3 regions of the Ectothiorhodospira sp. BSL-9 genome follow, and region 2 is predicted to be linked to each of the others. Evidence: riboswitches for the same ligand, from Rfam matches in the RefSeq annotation. Region 2 holds a riboswitch; each other region holds the start of a gene.

Region 1 (5,219 bases), 1.0 Mb from region 2:
GATGGCAATGCGTCGTCCCTCCAGAGACCGGGGCGGCGGGGTGGCCGAACCAGGCTCAAAGGCCACCGGCGGCGGCAGGCCATCCGGCTTCCACACCAGCTGCGCTGCCGCGGCTTCCAGTCGCTGATCCAGGTCGGCGATCTCCTCGGCCTGCACCAGGCCCAGATGCCGACTGGGCAGGGCCGCATCGGCGGACTTGGGCAGATAGCCAAAGGCGGTGAGATTCGAGGGAAGTCGCTCCATGAGCATGCCGTAATGCCGCTCCCCGCTGACGCGATTGGCCAGCACGCCGGCAAAGGGCACATCGGCGCGAAAGGTGGACAGACCATGGGCCAGGGCGCCGAAGGTCTGGGCCATGGCAGCCCCATTGATGGCCGGCATCACCGGAATGCCGAACCGGGCGGCGATGTCGGCGCTGGAAGGTCGCCCATCGAACAGGCCCATCACCCCCTCCACCAGGATCAGATCCGACTCGCCCGCCGCCTCATACAGACGTTGCCGGGCATCCTCCTCCCCGGTCATCCACATGTCCAGGGTGTGCACGGGGTGCCCGCTGGCCTGCTGATGGATCATCGGGTCGAGAAAGTCCGGCCCCGCCTTGAACACCCGCACCCGCCGCCCCTGGTTGCGATGGTAGCGCGCCAGCGCCGCCGTCACCGTGGTCTTGCCCTGACCGGAGGCGGTGGCGGTGATGAGCAGGGCTGGGCAATGGTGAGTGGTCATGGTCGGCCTCGTGGATTCACATCGTCACCCTCACCCCAACCCCTTGAGGGGAAACTCCACCAACTCCCTTCTCCCCTCGGGGGAGAAGGGCCGGGGATGAGGGGCGGCGGAGGTCACTGTTGCTGGTAGTTTAACGTGACGAAGAAGGCGCGGCCGGGTTGGTTGTAGTCGCGAACTACTTCGTACTCCCGGTCAAAGACATTATCCACCTTTGCACGCAAGGTCCATTCTTCAGTCATGGCATAAGATGCCCGGAGACCCAGTACCTCATAACCACCTACGCGATTCTGCTCACCTTGCTGATCGTAGCGGCCACCTTCAACCAACAGCGTACCGCCTACAGTAAAGACTGATAATTCACGATCAACATCTAAACGGAGCGTATTACGAGAACGGCGTTGTAACTGGGTGCCGCTGTCCCGATCCTCGGGCTGCAAATGAGTGTAGGCGGCACTCGCCATCCAGCCTCCTTGACGCAAACCACCCTCCAACTCCAAGCCCCGAATCCGGGCTTCTCGGACATTCTCTGGACGCATGGGGTCAAAACCCGTGTTGATAATCAAATTATCGATTTGACTCTCAAACAAGGTCGCGGACAAGAAGCGTGGCCCCGCATCATACCGAAGACCAACTTCGTAGGTTTCTGACTTCTCTGGCTCAAGCTCTGAATTGCCGGAATAACTGAAACCACCTTGATATACCGTAAACGGAAAATACAACTCGTTGAATGTTGGAGCCTTGAAGGCGGTCCCAAAGCTGACCCAAGAGCGCACCTCCTCAGTGAACTGATAACCCCAAGCGATCTGTCCCGTAGTCTCAGAATCGAACGCTTCGTTATCGTCAAGACGCAAACTTCCGGACACAGAATGCCTACCCAGATCCGTTTGCATTTGTATATATCCACCCCAATTATCTCGGCTGCTTCTGTCGAAATCTCCGGTTCCAGTAACCCGATCTTGAAGGAAATCAATCCCCAGGGTCAGCAAGGATGTACCGAGCGCCAGATCATTCTGCCAGCCCAATTGATAGCGCTCAGTATCGAAGCGGGATGAAAAAAGCCCATCTTCATAGTTCTTTCCATCATCTCGGCTATAGCCCACACTAAACTGGGTAAACCAAGCTTCATTTACTTGGCTACGCATCCCCACCTGAGAAACATACTGAGCGAATTCAGACCAGTCTCTAGCAGGAGAGCCCCGATCATAATCTGTTTCGCCTTGGGAATGTAAGAGTCTCGCAAAGACCTCGGTATCATCGGTTAATTGATGTATCACACTCCCTGAAATTGTAAAATTATCATAACCATCTCGATCGCTATTACCGATATCGTCCCGCACATTGATCCCGTCGGTCTGAAAGTAACCAGCGGAAAGATCGTAACGAGTGGTTTCATTTGAGCCACCGACGCCAAATCCCAGTTCCGCGCTACCAAAAGATCCTACACCTAACCGCGCTCGCACCCGTGCCGGACCTTGGCCATCACGCGTGAAGATCTGGATAACACCACCAATCGCATCAGCTCCATACAAACTGGTTCGGGGGCCCCTCACAATCTCAATGCGTTCAATTTCTGAAGGGGAGAGAAATTGCCAAGCAGCCTGTCCAGTGGTTGCCGAACCCAGCCGGACTCCGTCTACAAGCAACAGAGTGTGATCAGATTCAGTGCCACGCATAAACAGACTAGTGTTTTTTCCAAAAGGTCCATTCTGGCTCAATCCGATACCAGCCCTTCCTTTCAGCAGATCGGCAAACTCCTTCGGCTGCAGCCGCTCGATCTCCTCGCGGTCGATCACGGTGACGGAGGCCAGGGTCTGGTCGGTGGTTTGGGCTGTGCGGGTGGGGGTGACCAGGATGGGGTCCAGTTGGGCCACCTGTTCCTGGGCGCTGACAAGGGAAGGGATGGCCAGCAGAACGGCTGCCGGCAGGAAGGATCGGGTTTGCATGTGTGTGTACTCTCCGGTGCGCCGCCCGCGCACCTGTCATGGGCCAGGATGCGGCACGAGGAGAGCAGCGGATCGATCAGGCCCATCGGTGCGTGGCGCACCGGAAAGCCAGATCCACCGGAATGAGACCCGAGAAGACGAGCCGCGCAAAGCCCTCCGCAATGCCGCGTAAACGCATCAGGCCGGTCTCCGGGCTCGCGGACGGGTCATCTTTGACCGGGTCAAGGCACCTTCCCACGCTTGCGCGCAGTGGCTTCACGCCTTGCCGGGGTTGCTGCGGTGACATGCAGAAACCCTCGTCTCGCCTACCGTTGCGGGGGCAGCGCCGGACTGGTCTGCAGAATCTGGCAGACATACCGGCTTCCCGTTTCACCAGACGGATGTCAATCGTCTGGCACCTGAAGCGAGGCGGTATCATACGCAAACGATTGTGGATATTCCAATGTGAGCCGCAGGGATTACTGTCAGGGCAGATGGACATCCATGCGCCTGAGGCGCGCCCATTCGCGGCCAAGGGCCGCTCCCACGGGAAGTGGGTGCTGGCAGGGTTGGATACCGATGGGCCCGGAGGATCATGCAGGTGGCCAGCACCCGCATCGCTGTTATGATGCCCTCCTTTCAAGCGCCCGACCCCAACACCATGAGACACCCTCACCGCATAAGCCATACCCCGCCATTTCACGACAAATGGGCACATATCGCCGCCGTTTGCGTCCTCCTTGTCACCGCCTCAGTAACCACGAACGCTGGCGCAGAGCCCGTGACGGTCACCGACGACAAGGGCCGTGAGGTGCGCCTTGAGGCGCCTGCCAAACGCATCATCAGCCTGGCCCCGCACATCACCGAAAACCTGTTTGCCCTGGGCGCCGGCGACCAGATCGTTGGGGCCGTCAACTACAGCGATTACCCCGAAGCCGCCGAAGACATCCCCCGGGTGGGCAGCTACAAGCAACTGGACCTGGAATCCATCCTCGCCCTGCAACCGGACCTGGTGGTGGCCTGGGAGAGCGGCAACGTGCGGGCACAACTGGAACGCCTGGAAGCCCTGGGCTATCCCCTCTACTTCAGCAACCCGCAAACCTTCGAACAACTGGCCTCCGGCCTGGAACGCCTGGGACACCTCACGGGTCACGCCAGTGGCGGTCAAGAAGCGGGAACCCACGTACGCCACACCCTGGCCGAACTTGAAGAGCGATACGGCGAGCAGCCCCCTGTGAGCGTCTTCTACCAGGTATGGGATCGCCCCCTGATGAGCCTCAACGATGAACACCTCATTTCCCAGGCCATCCGCCTCTGCGGCGGCGAGAACATCTTCGGCCACCTGGATACCCAGGTGCCGCGCCTGGATCGCGAGGTCGTCCTCGCCGCCAATCCCGAAACCATCATCGGCGGCGGCATGGGCGAGGACAACCCACAATGGGTGGAAGACTGGCGCCGCTGGTCCGACATGACCGCCGTGCAGCGGGATAATCTCTTTTTCATCCCCCCGTCCCTGATCCAGCGCCCCACGCCGCGCATCCTGGAAGGCACCCGGATGATCTGCGATTTTCTGGAAACCGCCCGCGAACGTCGCCCGGAGGGCGATGAGTGACGCGCCTGGCGTTCATCCTGGCCATCCTGCTGGGTGGCTCGCTGGCCGCCGTGATGACGGCCGTGGCCGTGGGCAGCGTGCCGCTCACCCCTGCCGAGACCCTGGCGGTACTCACCGGCGGCGGCGAGCCCCTGCATCGCACCCTGATCCTGGAGTTGCGCCTGCCCCGTACCCTGGCCGCCTTTGCCACGGGTGGACTGCTGGCAGTGGCCGGCGCCTTGATGCAGGTGCTGTTGCGCAACCCACTGGCCGACCCCTACGTACTGGGCCTGTCGGGCGGGGCGGCGGTGGGCGCCCTGCTGGCCATGCTGGCGGGCCTGGGCACCGTGGTGGTCTCCGGATCGGCCTTTATCGGCGCCATGATCTCCACCCTGATCGTCTTCGGCCTGGCCCATGGCACCGGTAGCTGGACGCCCACCCGCCTGCTGCTCACCGGCGTGGTGGTGGCAGCCGGCTGGGGAGCCTTCATCAGTTTCATGCTGGCGGTCAGCCCCACGGAGGAACTCCCTGGAATGCTGTACTGGTTAATGGGTGACCTGTCCCACGCCCACAGCATCTGGCCCGCCTGGACCGTGCTGGTACTGGTGGTGCTGGCCGCCATGCCCCTGGGGCGCAGCCTCAACGTGCTGGCCCGAGGGCCCATGCAGGCCGCAGCGCTGGGAGTGGCGGTGCGGCCACTGGAGTGGACCATCTACATTGTTGCCGCCTTGGTGACCGCAACCGCCGTGACGGTGGCGGGCAGCATCGGCTTTGTGGGCCTGGTGGTGCCTCATATGCTGCGTCTGGTGCTGGGCAACGACCAGCGCATCATCCTGCCGGCCTCGGCCCTGGCGGGGGGCATCCTGCTCACCCTGGCGGACACCCTGGCGCGCACGATCATCGCACCACAGCAGTTGCCGGTGGGGGTGATCACGGCAATGCTGGGGGTGCCGGTGTTCCTGTATTTGCTGCATCGAAGCAGG
Region 2 (5,219 bases):
CTCGCCCCGGGCCTGCACGTCCAGATCCTCAAGGGCGTCTGGATAGAGGATCTTGCCCATGCGGATCAGATCCACCAGCCCGGTGGCCAGATCCCAGCCCATGTAGGTGCCCTTGAAGCGGTGAACCTGACCATCACGGATGGCCGCCACGCCTTGAAGCCGGGCATCCTCCAGCACACTGTCCAACGCCACGTGGCTGGCCTGGGAGGGGGTGTGCAGAAAGATATGTTCCGGGTCCCACTGCAGGAGTTGTTCGGCCGATACTTCCCCATCGCGGCCGCGCCGTGTGGATGCCACGTGAGTGGCGCTCAGTTGTTCCAGCGGGTAATAAAAGGCCACGTTGCTGAACAGATTGGTGCGATGAGCCAGATAGACGCGGGGCGTGCCTTCGCCCTGGATGCGGGACTGTATCGACGACACTTCCTGGCGGTAACGGTCAAGCAGTGCCTGGGCACGGGCTTCCTGATCGAGAATCATGCCCATCAGACCATAGGCCCGCTCGATTTCATCCATGATCCTTTCGGGATCCCGTTCCCGGCCCAGGGTGCTTACTGCCACGACCGGCACGCCCAGCTGTCGTTGCAGTCGATCCGCATGATCTGCCATGGCCTGGGTGGAGTCGCCTCGGCTGAAGGCCCAGTAGAAGAACACATCGGGTGAGACGCTCACCACCTTTTCCAGGTTGATGTCGGATCCAGGCTGACCGCCCCCCAATTGGGGGATGTCATCCACATGGGCCACCGCCAGTGCCTCGATGGTCTTTTCCCGGGAAAACCGGGAGCCGAACATGTCGCCGGGAATGCCCACCAGCCGATCTGCGGCCTGCAGATGAACCACCATGCGATAGGCATCCACGTTCACCGTGGCGATCCGTTCCACCTGCTTGGGCACGCTGACCTGCCGGCCCAGCATGTCCTGGATTTCCTGCATGGGTGGGGCTGTTCCGGTATCCACGGCCTGGGAGTTGCCGGAGGAGGGCGCATCGCAGGCCGCGAGCATCATGAGTACGATGACCCCCGTCAGAATCACGACGAGGGCATCGAACCGGTTTGATCGGTGGGATGGGGAGGAGGCTGTCATGGAATGATTCCAGAGTTGAGTGATGAGCTGCCTGATGAGATGTGGCACGTCAGAATGTCCATGTGGCACTGAGCCGGATATCCCGGCCGGGCTCGTCCCGCACCAGTAGACGCCCATCCGCATCCGTATCGGCCAGTGAGGTCTGCTCGGCATAACGGGTGTCCAGGAGGTTGCGCACGACCAGGGAGAGGCTCAGGCGATCGTCCATCCCGGGCTGCCACTGGGCCTGAATGTCGTGCAGGCTGTAACCGTCCCGTTGGGGGGCATCGTCGGGTACCCGGGTGAGGTCATCCACCCAGGTGAACGTGTAGCCCAGGGTGAGGTTGTCCAGAGCCGCCCAGCGCTGATCCCAGATGAACCGGTCACCTCCGGTACCGCCCCGTCGGCGAGAGACAGACTGAGGATTGCCATCCTCATCCACGGTTTCGGCGCTGAAGAAGGAGAGCCGGGTATCGTGTCGGCCGATACCCCAACTGGCGCGGATCTCATAGCCACGGGTGCGCAGGGTGTCCTGGCGGTTTCTGATCGTGCCCACGAAAGGTGGCTCATGGCCGAACCGCCCACTGGCAAACGGGCTTCCCCAGGGATCATCCCGGTCGATGCTGTTGCGCAGGCGGGTGTCGAACACCGTGAAGTCCAGGGTCAGCCGGTCGCTCTCCAGCAGGGCATCCCGCGCGTCATAGCTCACACCGGCCTCACGTCGTCGGGATTTCTCTGCCTTGAAGGGCTTGCCATCGTTGAGGTTGGTGTCCTCATTGAGGTAGGCCATCCAGCCGATGGGTATGATCCCGGCGCCACTCACGGCCTCGCCATAGCCAGCAAAGGCGGTCCAGCCGCCGAAGATATCCACCTGTGCGCTGACGTTAGGGGAAATGGCATTGCCCGATAGCGTCTGCTGGTGGAACTCGGTGGAGAAGTCGTCGAAGCGTGCCCCCAGGGAGAGCGACCACCGCCCCTGGTGCATGCGATTCTGGATGAAGGCACCCAGGTTACGGGACTCGCTGGTGATGCTCGGACCTTCCGTACGACCTTCTTCCAGGTAGTAGTCCATGCCGAGGGTCAGACGGTGTTGGATGTCCGCGTGATCAAAACGGAAGGTGTTCCTTGCGTCGCCGCCGTATTCCCGCGTGCGGGTGCGGGTGCCGTCATCGAGTCTTTGCAGCTGATGATCGGTGTAATAGAGACGACCGATCCAGTCCAGCCACTGCTGGGGCGCATCATGGGTGTGTTGCAGGGTCCAGCGATGCTGTCGCAGACGTTGACCCACCGCGTCCTGGGCCTGGTCCTGACGAGGATCTCCGAAGTCGCTCCCCCGTGATCCATAGGGGTGGTCCCCGGTGAGCGTGTGACGCTGGGCGCCCAGTCGGATCTCGTGTCCCTGGGTGGGAAGGCGGCTGAGTCGGAACAGGTAGTCCCGATCCTGCCCACCGGAATGGGGCATGGTGTCTCCCCCGCCCACGCGGTAATCATCACGATTCACGGCCCGCAGATGAGCCAGGGCGCCCCATTGCTCGTTCAGCCGGGCCATGAGAGATGCAGAGCCGAGCAACGCATCATCCGCGCTGGCATGACCGCTTTTCACACGAACGCCCTGCTGTTGGCCAGGCAAGAGCAGATCCTGAGCGTCCTTGGTGGTGAATTCCACTCGCCCCCCCAGTGCCCCGGGACCCTGGTCGGCCGAGGGACGTGGGTCCACTTCCACCTGCTTGATGAGATCCGGGTCCAGACCGCTGAGGCTGCCGCGATGCTGATGGAGATTGCGGCCTTCCCGGGCGCCGTCGATGTTCACGTTGAGATTGCTGGCTTCCAGTCCACGCAGATACAGTCGCTGCGCGTTGCGACTGCCGCCGCCTACGTCCACTGAGGCCTCGGAGCGGAAAATGTCCGCCACATCCAGTGGCTGGTGCCTTTGGATGTCCTCGTCGGTGATTCGGCGATTGGAGTGATTTCGGGACTCGAGAACGATGGGGTCCAGTTCGACAACGGCCGATGCATGATGGCTGGTCTGGCCAGCAAAGGCTGGCGACACCAGGGTGCCGGATATCATGGCCAGAACAAGAGGGGTCGGTTTGTGCATTGAGGTTCCTTTCGCGCACCACCCCGTGCGCGGTGATCGGGTGGACAGACCACGGGGTGTCAACGCAGGAGGGCCGAACGAAAGGGACTCACCAACCGGAAGGGGAGCGGGTTATCCGTGACCGGCCCCGACCGCAGCGCCCCGCAGTGTTCGGGTCTGTTCAGGGCCGGTCTCCGGACTTGTGGCCTGGAGGGCGATGACGCCCTCCGGCAGATTGCCTTCCCACACGACCCGCCCGAGAAGGACGTGAGCCGCGCAGTGGCATGAGAGAATCTGCCGTTACCACCTACCGTTGCGGGGGCAGTGCCGGACTCGCCAGGCAGGGCTGGCTGAACCGGACTTCCCGTTTAACCTGCCAGACCGGGAGGGTCGGCAGGCACCCAGAACAACCGCGGAGACTATCAGGTTAATTCGGGCCGATTCAACTTGACGGTGGGTGCGAATTCTGCAGCCGGCTCCCGTGCAGCGTGTGTTTGTGCACAGGCGGGCCGGTGCCTAGTCGATTGCACGGTTTTCTGTCAAGGGGAAATCGCCCATGGGGAATGTTCTTAATAAGTCTATATAAATGAGCGAGTTAGCCTGGGGTGGCGATTTTTTGATCAATCTGACGGTAATGCCCGTCAGGCCAGGCTTTTCGAGGTTTGCCGACACGCTGTCCACAAAGATATCCACAGGATCTGTGGATGATGTCGTTGCGATCCGGGATGTACTGGGCCATCAGTCCCCCATTTCGGTCGCCGAGGGGGAAGCCAGTTCATCCGCATGCGCGCCATGGGCATCCAGCCCTTTCAGAAGATCCGCCTCTGAAAAGGGAAGATTGACCTTGCGGGCAGGTTTTTCGGCAGCCTCTATCACGATCTTGCCGGCTTTAACGTGAATGGTGACCGGGCTGGAGACATCCAGCCTGGCCTGCGCCAGAATCTTGCTGGAAAGCCGCACAGCGGCGCTGTTTCCCCAGCGTTTGATCTCACTTTGCATGGGAATCTCCAGGGCTGGGTGTATCTACTTAAGTAGATACTTAATTGCAGCTGGATGTAGTCGTCAACGCCGCTCAAGACGCTGGCAGAGCTGCTTGATCATGGGGTCGCGCCCATTCTAACCCTGAGTAGTCCGCGCCGCTTTCAAATCGCCGGGCGCATCAAGGATGTTGCGCTTGATGCGCCACATGACTTCAACGGTTTTCAGCTGTACGGCGATGAACGGGAGCATGACCAGAAGATGTGCCCAGCTGCCTGCCTGCAGTACACCGCTGTTGATGAGCCCCAGGTGAATGAAGAACATGCCGAAGACGAAGAACGCCACGCCAGGGCAGATCAGAGCGAAGGTGCCGGCATTGCCCTGGTTTCCTCGCGAATAGTCGCGGAAATAACCCAGGCGCTGCATCACGGCATAGCCGATCAGCCCGAAAAGGATCTGGGCGGAAAGAATGGCGGCGCTCAGGATCAGCAGTGAACTGTAGTTGACCGGCTGATCGAAGCCCTGTTGCAGGCCATAGGACAGCCGGATCCAGGTGATGCCCAGCAGGGTGAGGATGGGGATGATGATCCACAGACTGGGGCTGGCTGCCACATTGATGCCCTTGACCATCATGGCCTGGAAGCCGTGCACCAGTTTGATCACCGCCAACAGGATGGCCGCGGTGAAAAAGAACATGGAAAGCAGGAGAGCGATAATGGCCGTGGCCTGGGTCTGACTCATCATGGCCGGTGCCGCTAGGCCCACGGCGATCATGGCCAGGGCGAAGATGGCGATCATCGGCGCCAGGCTGTTATTGGATGAAAAATCCACGTTGCCCTCGGTGAGGGTGCGGGCAAAGTAGGTGGTCAGGATCTTCAGGGCATACACGCCCACCGCCAGGAAGGCCAGCAGCGCCAGCGGGAACAGGTATTCCACCACCGACCAGAGATTGGGCACGAACAGGGCGCCCAGCACGAACATCATGTTGATGGACATGGCCAGGGTAAGGGGGATGGCCATCAGGGAGATCTCGTTGTTGCCGCTGCGCAGCTGGGCGAATGCCGGCGTGCGGCGGAATTGGCGGTATTCGCGGATGTTCCAGATC
Region 3 (5,219 bases), 760 kb from region 2:
CTGACAGGGAGGCCGACCACACACCCACCAGGATCGTCACGAGCGATACGCAAACAGCTACCCAAAGCATGGCCCTGACCCTCCTGCTGAAAAATGTGGGTGATTGATGATGCTCTTATCGGGAATTAGGACCGCAGCATGTTCTATTAAGTTCTAAAAACACAACCCCAATATGGTTATAAGAAATAAAAGAGGATTTGACACCCGCAGCGGTGACGTTCATATTTATATAGACTGATCCATCTATATAGGGCACCCCATGCCAGCCTCCAAACGCGACCAACTGCTCGCCACGGCGGAGCGACTCTTCTATGAGGAGGGCTTTCATGCCACGGGTATCGACCGCATCGTGGCGGCCGCCGGGGTCGTGCGCATGACCCTCTACAACCACTTTGCCTCCAAGGAGGCCCTGGTGGCGGCCGTGCTGGCGACGCGTCATGAACGCTTCATGGCCAGCCTCGATGCGGCAGCGACCGCGGCCGCGCCGGGCCAGGTGACCCGGGCCCTGGTGGATGCCCATTGCCGCTGGCTGGAAAGTCACAGCCGACATGGCTGCATCATGGTGAAAGCCATGGGGGAGTTCGCCGAGCACAGTGCCGGGATTCACGCGCTGGCCGTGGCCGCCAAGACCGACCTGCTAGCGCGCCTTGAGGACAGCCTGGCCCGCGACGGGCTGGATCATCAGGAGGGCCTGGCGCGACGTCTCTTCATGGTGCTGGAAGGCAGCAACACGGCCGTCGCCCTGCTGGGCACGCCAACGGCCCTGGCGGATACGCAAACAATGACCGACACCCTGCTCTCAGCGGCCCAAGGCAAGACTGAATGAAACCCTTATCCCCCCTCGGCATGGCAACCCTCGGTGGCGGCATCATCGCCATCACCTACGGCCTGGCTCGCTTCGTGTTCGGGCTTTTTTTGCCCGAAATGCGCCAGGAACTGACCATCACACCCACCATGGCAGGCGTGATCGGCTCCCTGCCCTTTTTAAGCTTTGCCTTCGCCATCGTCGTGGCCCCCTGGATCACGCGCCGCCTTGGGGTGCGTCGCGGAGCGGTCACCGCTGCCGGTCTCGCCACGCTGGGTCTGCTGACGATTTCCCAGGCGCCTTCAGCGGTATTTCTGGCTGTGGGTGTGCTGATCTGCGGGATCAGCACCGGGTTGTCCTCACCGGTCATGGCACAAGCGGTTCATCGCGTGGTGCCCTCCCACCTTCGCGGCAGGGTGAATGCCACCATCAATGCGGGCACCAGCCTGGGCATCGCCCTTGCCATGCCGGCCGTCCTGATCTGGGCAGAGGCCTGGCGCAGCGCCTATGTGGGCTTTGCCGCCCTGGCCGCCATGGGCGTCCTGGCGGCCCTGGTCTATCTGCCTCGGGATGAGCGTCCCGCCTCACCCTCGCGGACTCACCCCACCTCCCCGCCCATACACTGGATGCAGTGGCTTGCCATCGGTCGCTTGAGTGGCATGGCCTTCGCCATGGGAGCCGTGAGCGCGGTCTACTGGGTATTTGCCCCCGACGCAGTGATCACTTCTGGCGGGCTGGTGTCCAGCCAGACCGCCTGGATGTGGCTGGCTGTGGGGCTGGGCGGAATCGCGGGATTCACCGCCGGTGATCTCATTTCGCGCTTCGGGCCGGCGCTCAGCCATGCTGGCGGGCTCACCGTGATGGCGGCCGCGATCGGACTGCTGGCCCTGGATCCCGGGAATTTCGCGCTCGCCCTGTCATCTGCGGCCCTGTTTGGCGCCGGATACATGATCCTCACCGGCTTCTACCTGGTGAGGAGCATCCAGATCATGGATCAGGCGCCCGCCCTCGGTCCGGTCATGCCGCTGCTCGCCACGTCCCTGGGCCAGGTGGCCGGCTCCCCCTTGGCCGGCTGGATGGTAGACACCCAAGGCCATGTGGCCACCTTCATGCTCTTCGCCATCGTGGGGCTTGCTGTCGCCTGGCTGTTCTCGTGGTTACTGAATGAACGCGGCGCGACGACATGGCAAAGCCCTTGAACATTCAGGCCCCTGCGCAGCATGAGCCCTGCTCAGGCCAGCCGGTCCAGTCGCAGGCGCTCGCGTTCGTCGAACAGGCGCCGAGCCCCCAACCAGATCGCGCCCAAGGTGCCAAAACCCGTGCCGGCGGTGATCAGGAACATGACCAGGATCTGGTATTTCACCGCCTCCATGGGCGGTATGCCGGCGAGGATCTGACCGGTCATCATGCCCGGCAGACTGACAATGCCTGCGGCGGCCATGGCGTTGATGATGGGCATGAGGCCACTGCGGGCCGCATCGCGGCGGATATCCTGGATGGACTCCGACCAGGTCTGCCCCAGGATCAGGCGCCCCTCGATGATGCGCCGCTGTTGCCAGGCCGTGGTGGTGAGACGGTCCAGCCCCAGAGCAATACCCGTCATGGTGTTACCCAGCAGCATACCCAGCAGGGGGATGGCGTACTGGGGCTCCCACCAGGGAGCTGGACTGATGATGACCGTGAGGGCCAGGACGGTGGCCGTGAAGGCCGAGGTGAACATGGCCAGCGTGCCAATGCCGTATCCCCACCAGCCCCGAAAACGCCGCGCCTGGCGAGCCATGACCTCGCGGCCCGCCACCAGCAGCATGATCAGCGCCATGAGGGCCACCCAGTACAGGGCCGCGTGTTCGAACAGGGTGGTGAGCACCAGGCCAATGAGCAGCAACTGGATCACCGTGCGCGCGGCCGCCACCAGCAGGCTTCGGGAAAGCCCCATGCCCACGCGGCTTGTCAGGACCGCCAGGGCAATGACCAGCAGAGCGGCAATACTCAGATCCCAGGGAGAGAGATAGATCACATCCATGCTCAGGACCTCGATTGCCGTGCCAGTTCAGCCAGCCGTCCCTGATCCATCATCAGCAACCGGCCACCGAGCCGGTCGCGCTGCTCGTGGTCATGGCTGACCCAGATGGCCCCGGCTCCCCGTTCCGTCACATACCCCATGACCAGGGCTTCCATGCGCAGGGTGTTTTCCGGATCCAGATTGGCCGTGGCCTCATCCAGGAGAAGCATCCGGGGGCCGTTGCCCAGCATCCTTGCCAGCGCCAGGCGCTGACGCTCGCCGCTGGAGAGGCGTTCCACCTCCCATTGGCGCACATCCGGGGGAAATCCCAACTGCTGCAGCCAGTCGTCCTGCACCCCCGTGAGATGCTCATCCACGGTGTCCGCCCACCACACGGGATCTGCCGGCAGATACCCTACCTGACGCCGCCATGAGGCGGGAGGGATGGTATCCCGCGGCTGGTTGGCCAGCCACACCTGGCCACGATGGGGGTCCAGATCAGCAATGGCCCGGAGTAGCAGCGACTTGCCCGCGCCGGAGGGCCCGGCAATGAGCAACAATTCCCCTGGCGCCAGTTCCAGATCGACCGGCCCCACATGATCGGATTGCAAACCCGTCAGTTTCAGCAAGGGGTCAGCGGTGGCAGTGAAGGTGGGTGCATCCATCACGGCAGTATACCGGACGAACGATCCGCTATACTGCGCCGGAGAATTCATCAACCCGCTGTCGGGTGCCCGTTCATCCACGGGAGAATCGGGAATGCGGTGGGGTGATCGATCGATGATCACCGAGTCCGCAACGCGCCCAGCGCTGTGAGGGGGATCGCGCAGACATCAAGCCACTGCCATGGGCGGGAAGGCGTCTGCGCGGGACGAACCCGAGTCAGAAGACCGGCCCGACAGTTTCTTTGCACGGCAGCAAGGCCGGGCTGCCGTCCCACCTGCTTGAACAAGGGGAACAACATGCAGGCTGGTGATTCAACACCTGATCAACATCGCTTCAACGAGGCCGAACGCAAGGCCATCTATCGCAACATGCTCTGCCGGCGGGACGTGCGGGGACAGTTCCTGCCCGACCCGGTGCCCGATGACATGCTGGCGCGCATCCTCACCGCAGCCCACTTCGCACCCTCGGTGGGCTACATGCAGCCCTGGAGCTTTGTGGTCGTCAAGGACCCACAAATCAAGCATCGAGCCCATCAGGCCTTCACCCGTGCCAACGAAGAGGCGGCAGGGATGTTCGAGGGCGAAAAACAGGAGACCTACCGCAGCCTGCGCCTGGAAGGCATCCTGGATGCACCCATCAATCTGTGCATCACCTGCGACCGGGACCGCGCCGGCCCGGTGGTGATCGGTCGCACCCACGACCACCGGATGGACCTGTACAGCGTGGTCTGCGCCGTGCAGAACCTGTGGCTGGCGGCACGCAGCGAAGGGTTGGGCGTGGGCTGGGTGAGCATCTTCCGGCCCGAGGACATCCGCCAGGTACTGAATCTTCCCGATGAGATCGTGCCCGTGGCCTATTTGTGCATTGGCCGGGTCAGCCACTTTCATGACAAGCCCGAACTGGAAGCCGCCGGCTGGCGCCCCCGGTTGCCATTGGAGCAGTTGATCCATATGGATGGCTGGGGGCACACCCCTGCCGAGGACGACGAACTGGTCAAGGCCGTTCAGGCATGCCAGGCCAGGGCGAGCCGCTCCGAAGTGCCGCTTTAGACCCGGGCTCCCGCGCACCCTGCGCCCTTCTCCGTCGGCGCCCCTGCGGGCGCCGACGGCATTCGGCCCGTGCAGGGCCTTACCGATCGTGAATCCCCTGCTACGCTCATGGTAGTGGCCGCTTGGGCCCAACCGCATGGGGATGAACCCAATGACAAGAAAACGCCTCGTGGTCTGCTGTGACGGCACCTGGGCCAAGGAAGAGACTCAGACCCACATCTTCCGACTCTTCGGGATGATCCCCGAGGAGCCCGCCAACGATGCTTACCAACTGAAGCACTACGTATCCGGGGTCGGCTCGTCCCGGTGGACCCGGTTTCGCGGCGGGGCCTTTGGCTTCGGGCTCAATGAAAACCTGCAACGGGCTTATAACTGGCTGGTGGAGCACTACGAACCTGGCGACGAGATCTTCTGTTTCGGGTTTTCCCGGGGTGCCTACACGGCGCGGTCCCTGTGCGGGATGATCGGCACCTCCGGGCTATTCTGCCGGGAGCATCAGGGCGAGACGGATCTGGCCATGAATTACTACCGCGTGCCACCGGAGCGGCGCCCACAAAGCCGCCAGCATCGCCAACTCCAGCGCATCCGGCGTCATCCGGAGGAAACCCTGAGCGTGCGCATGCTGGGTGTTTTCGACACGGTGGGCGCCCTGGGTGTGCCCATCCCGGCGCTGGCCTCCTTTGCCCAGGGGGGACGA

The links. A riboswitch is a leader RNA that binds a small molecule or an ion and turns the genes downstream of it on or off. The one in region 2 is predicted to bind cobalamin.
Region 1: linked by a shared signal. The riboswitch ahead of ECTOBSL9_RS00195 (TonB-dependent receptor domain-containing protein) and the one ahead of ECTOBSL9_RS11835 (TonB-dependent receptor domain-containing protein) in region 2 are both predicted to bind cobalamin.
Region 3: linked by a shared signal. The riboswitch ahead of bluB (5,6-dimethylbenzimidazole synthase) and the one ahead of ECTOBSL9_RS11835 (TonB-dependent receptor domain-containing protein) in region 2 are both predicted to bind cobalamin.

The regions. Positions count from the first base shown of each region.
Region 1 covers NZ_CP011994.1:36,579-41,797, forward strand. The annotation lists partial or broken gene ECTOBSL9_RS00190 (cobyrinate a,c-diamide synthase) at 1-723, opposite strand, end outside; gene ECTOBSL9_RS00195 (TonB-dependent receptor domain-containing protein) at 837-2,666, opposite strand; cobalamin riboswitch at 2,829-3,083, opposite strand; gene ECTOBSL9_RS00200 (cobalamin-binding protein) at 3,307-4,257, shown strand; gene ECTOBSL9_RS00205 (iron ABC transporter permease) at 4,254-5,219, shown strand, end outside.
Region 2 covers NZ_CP011994.1:2,551,496-2,556,714, forward strand. The annotation lists gene ECTOBSL9_RS11830 (ABC transporter substrate-binding protein) at 1-1,080, opposite strand, end outside; gene ECTOBSL9_RS11835 (TonB-dependent receptor domain-containing protein) at 1,130-3,157, opposite strand; cobalamin riboswitch at 3,304-3,556, opposite strand; gene ECTOBSL9_RS11840 (MazF family transcriptional regulator) at 3,875-4,135, opposite strand; gene ECTOBSL9_RS11845 (hypothetical protein) at 4,253-5,219, opposite strand, start outside.
Region 3 covers NZ_CP011994.1:3,308,320-3,313,538, forward strand. The annotation lists gene ECTOBSL9_RS15100 (hypothetical protein) at 1-70, opposite strand, end outside; gene ECTOBSL9_RS15105 (TetR/AcrR family transcriptional regulator) at 260-826, shown strand; gene ECTOBSL9_RS15110 (MFS transporter) at 823-2,004, shown strand; gene fetB (iron export ABC transporter permease subunit FetB) at 2,037-2,828, opposite strand; gene ECTOBSL9_RS15120 (ATP-binding cassette domain-containing protein) at 2,831-3,472, opposite strand; cobalamin riboswitch at 3,519-3,721, shown strand; gene bluB (5,6-dimethylbenzimidazole synthase) at 3,770-4,522, shown strand; gene ECTOBSL9_RS15130 (DUF2235 domain-containing protein) at 4,674-5,219, shown strand, end outside.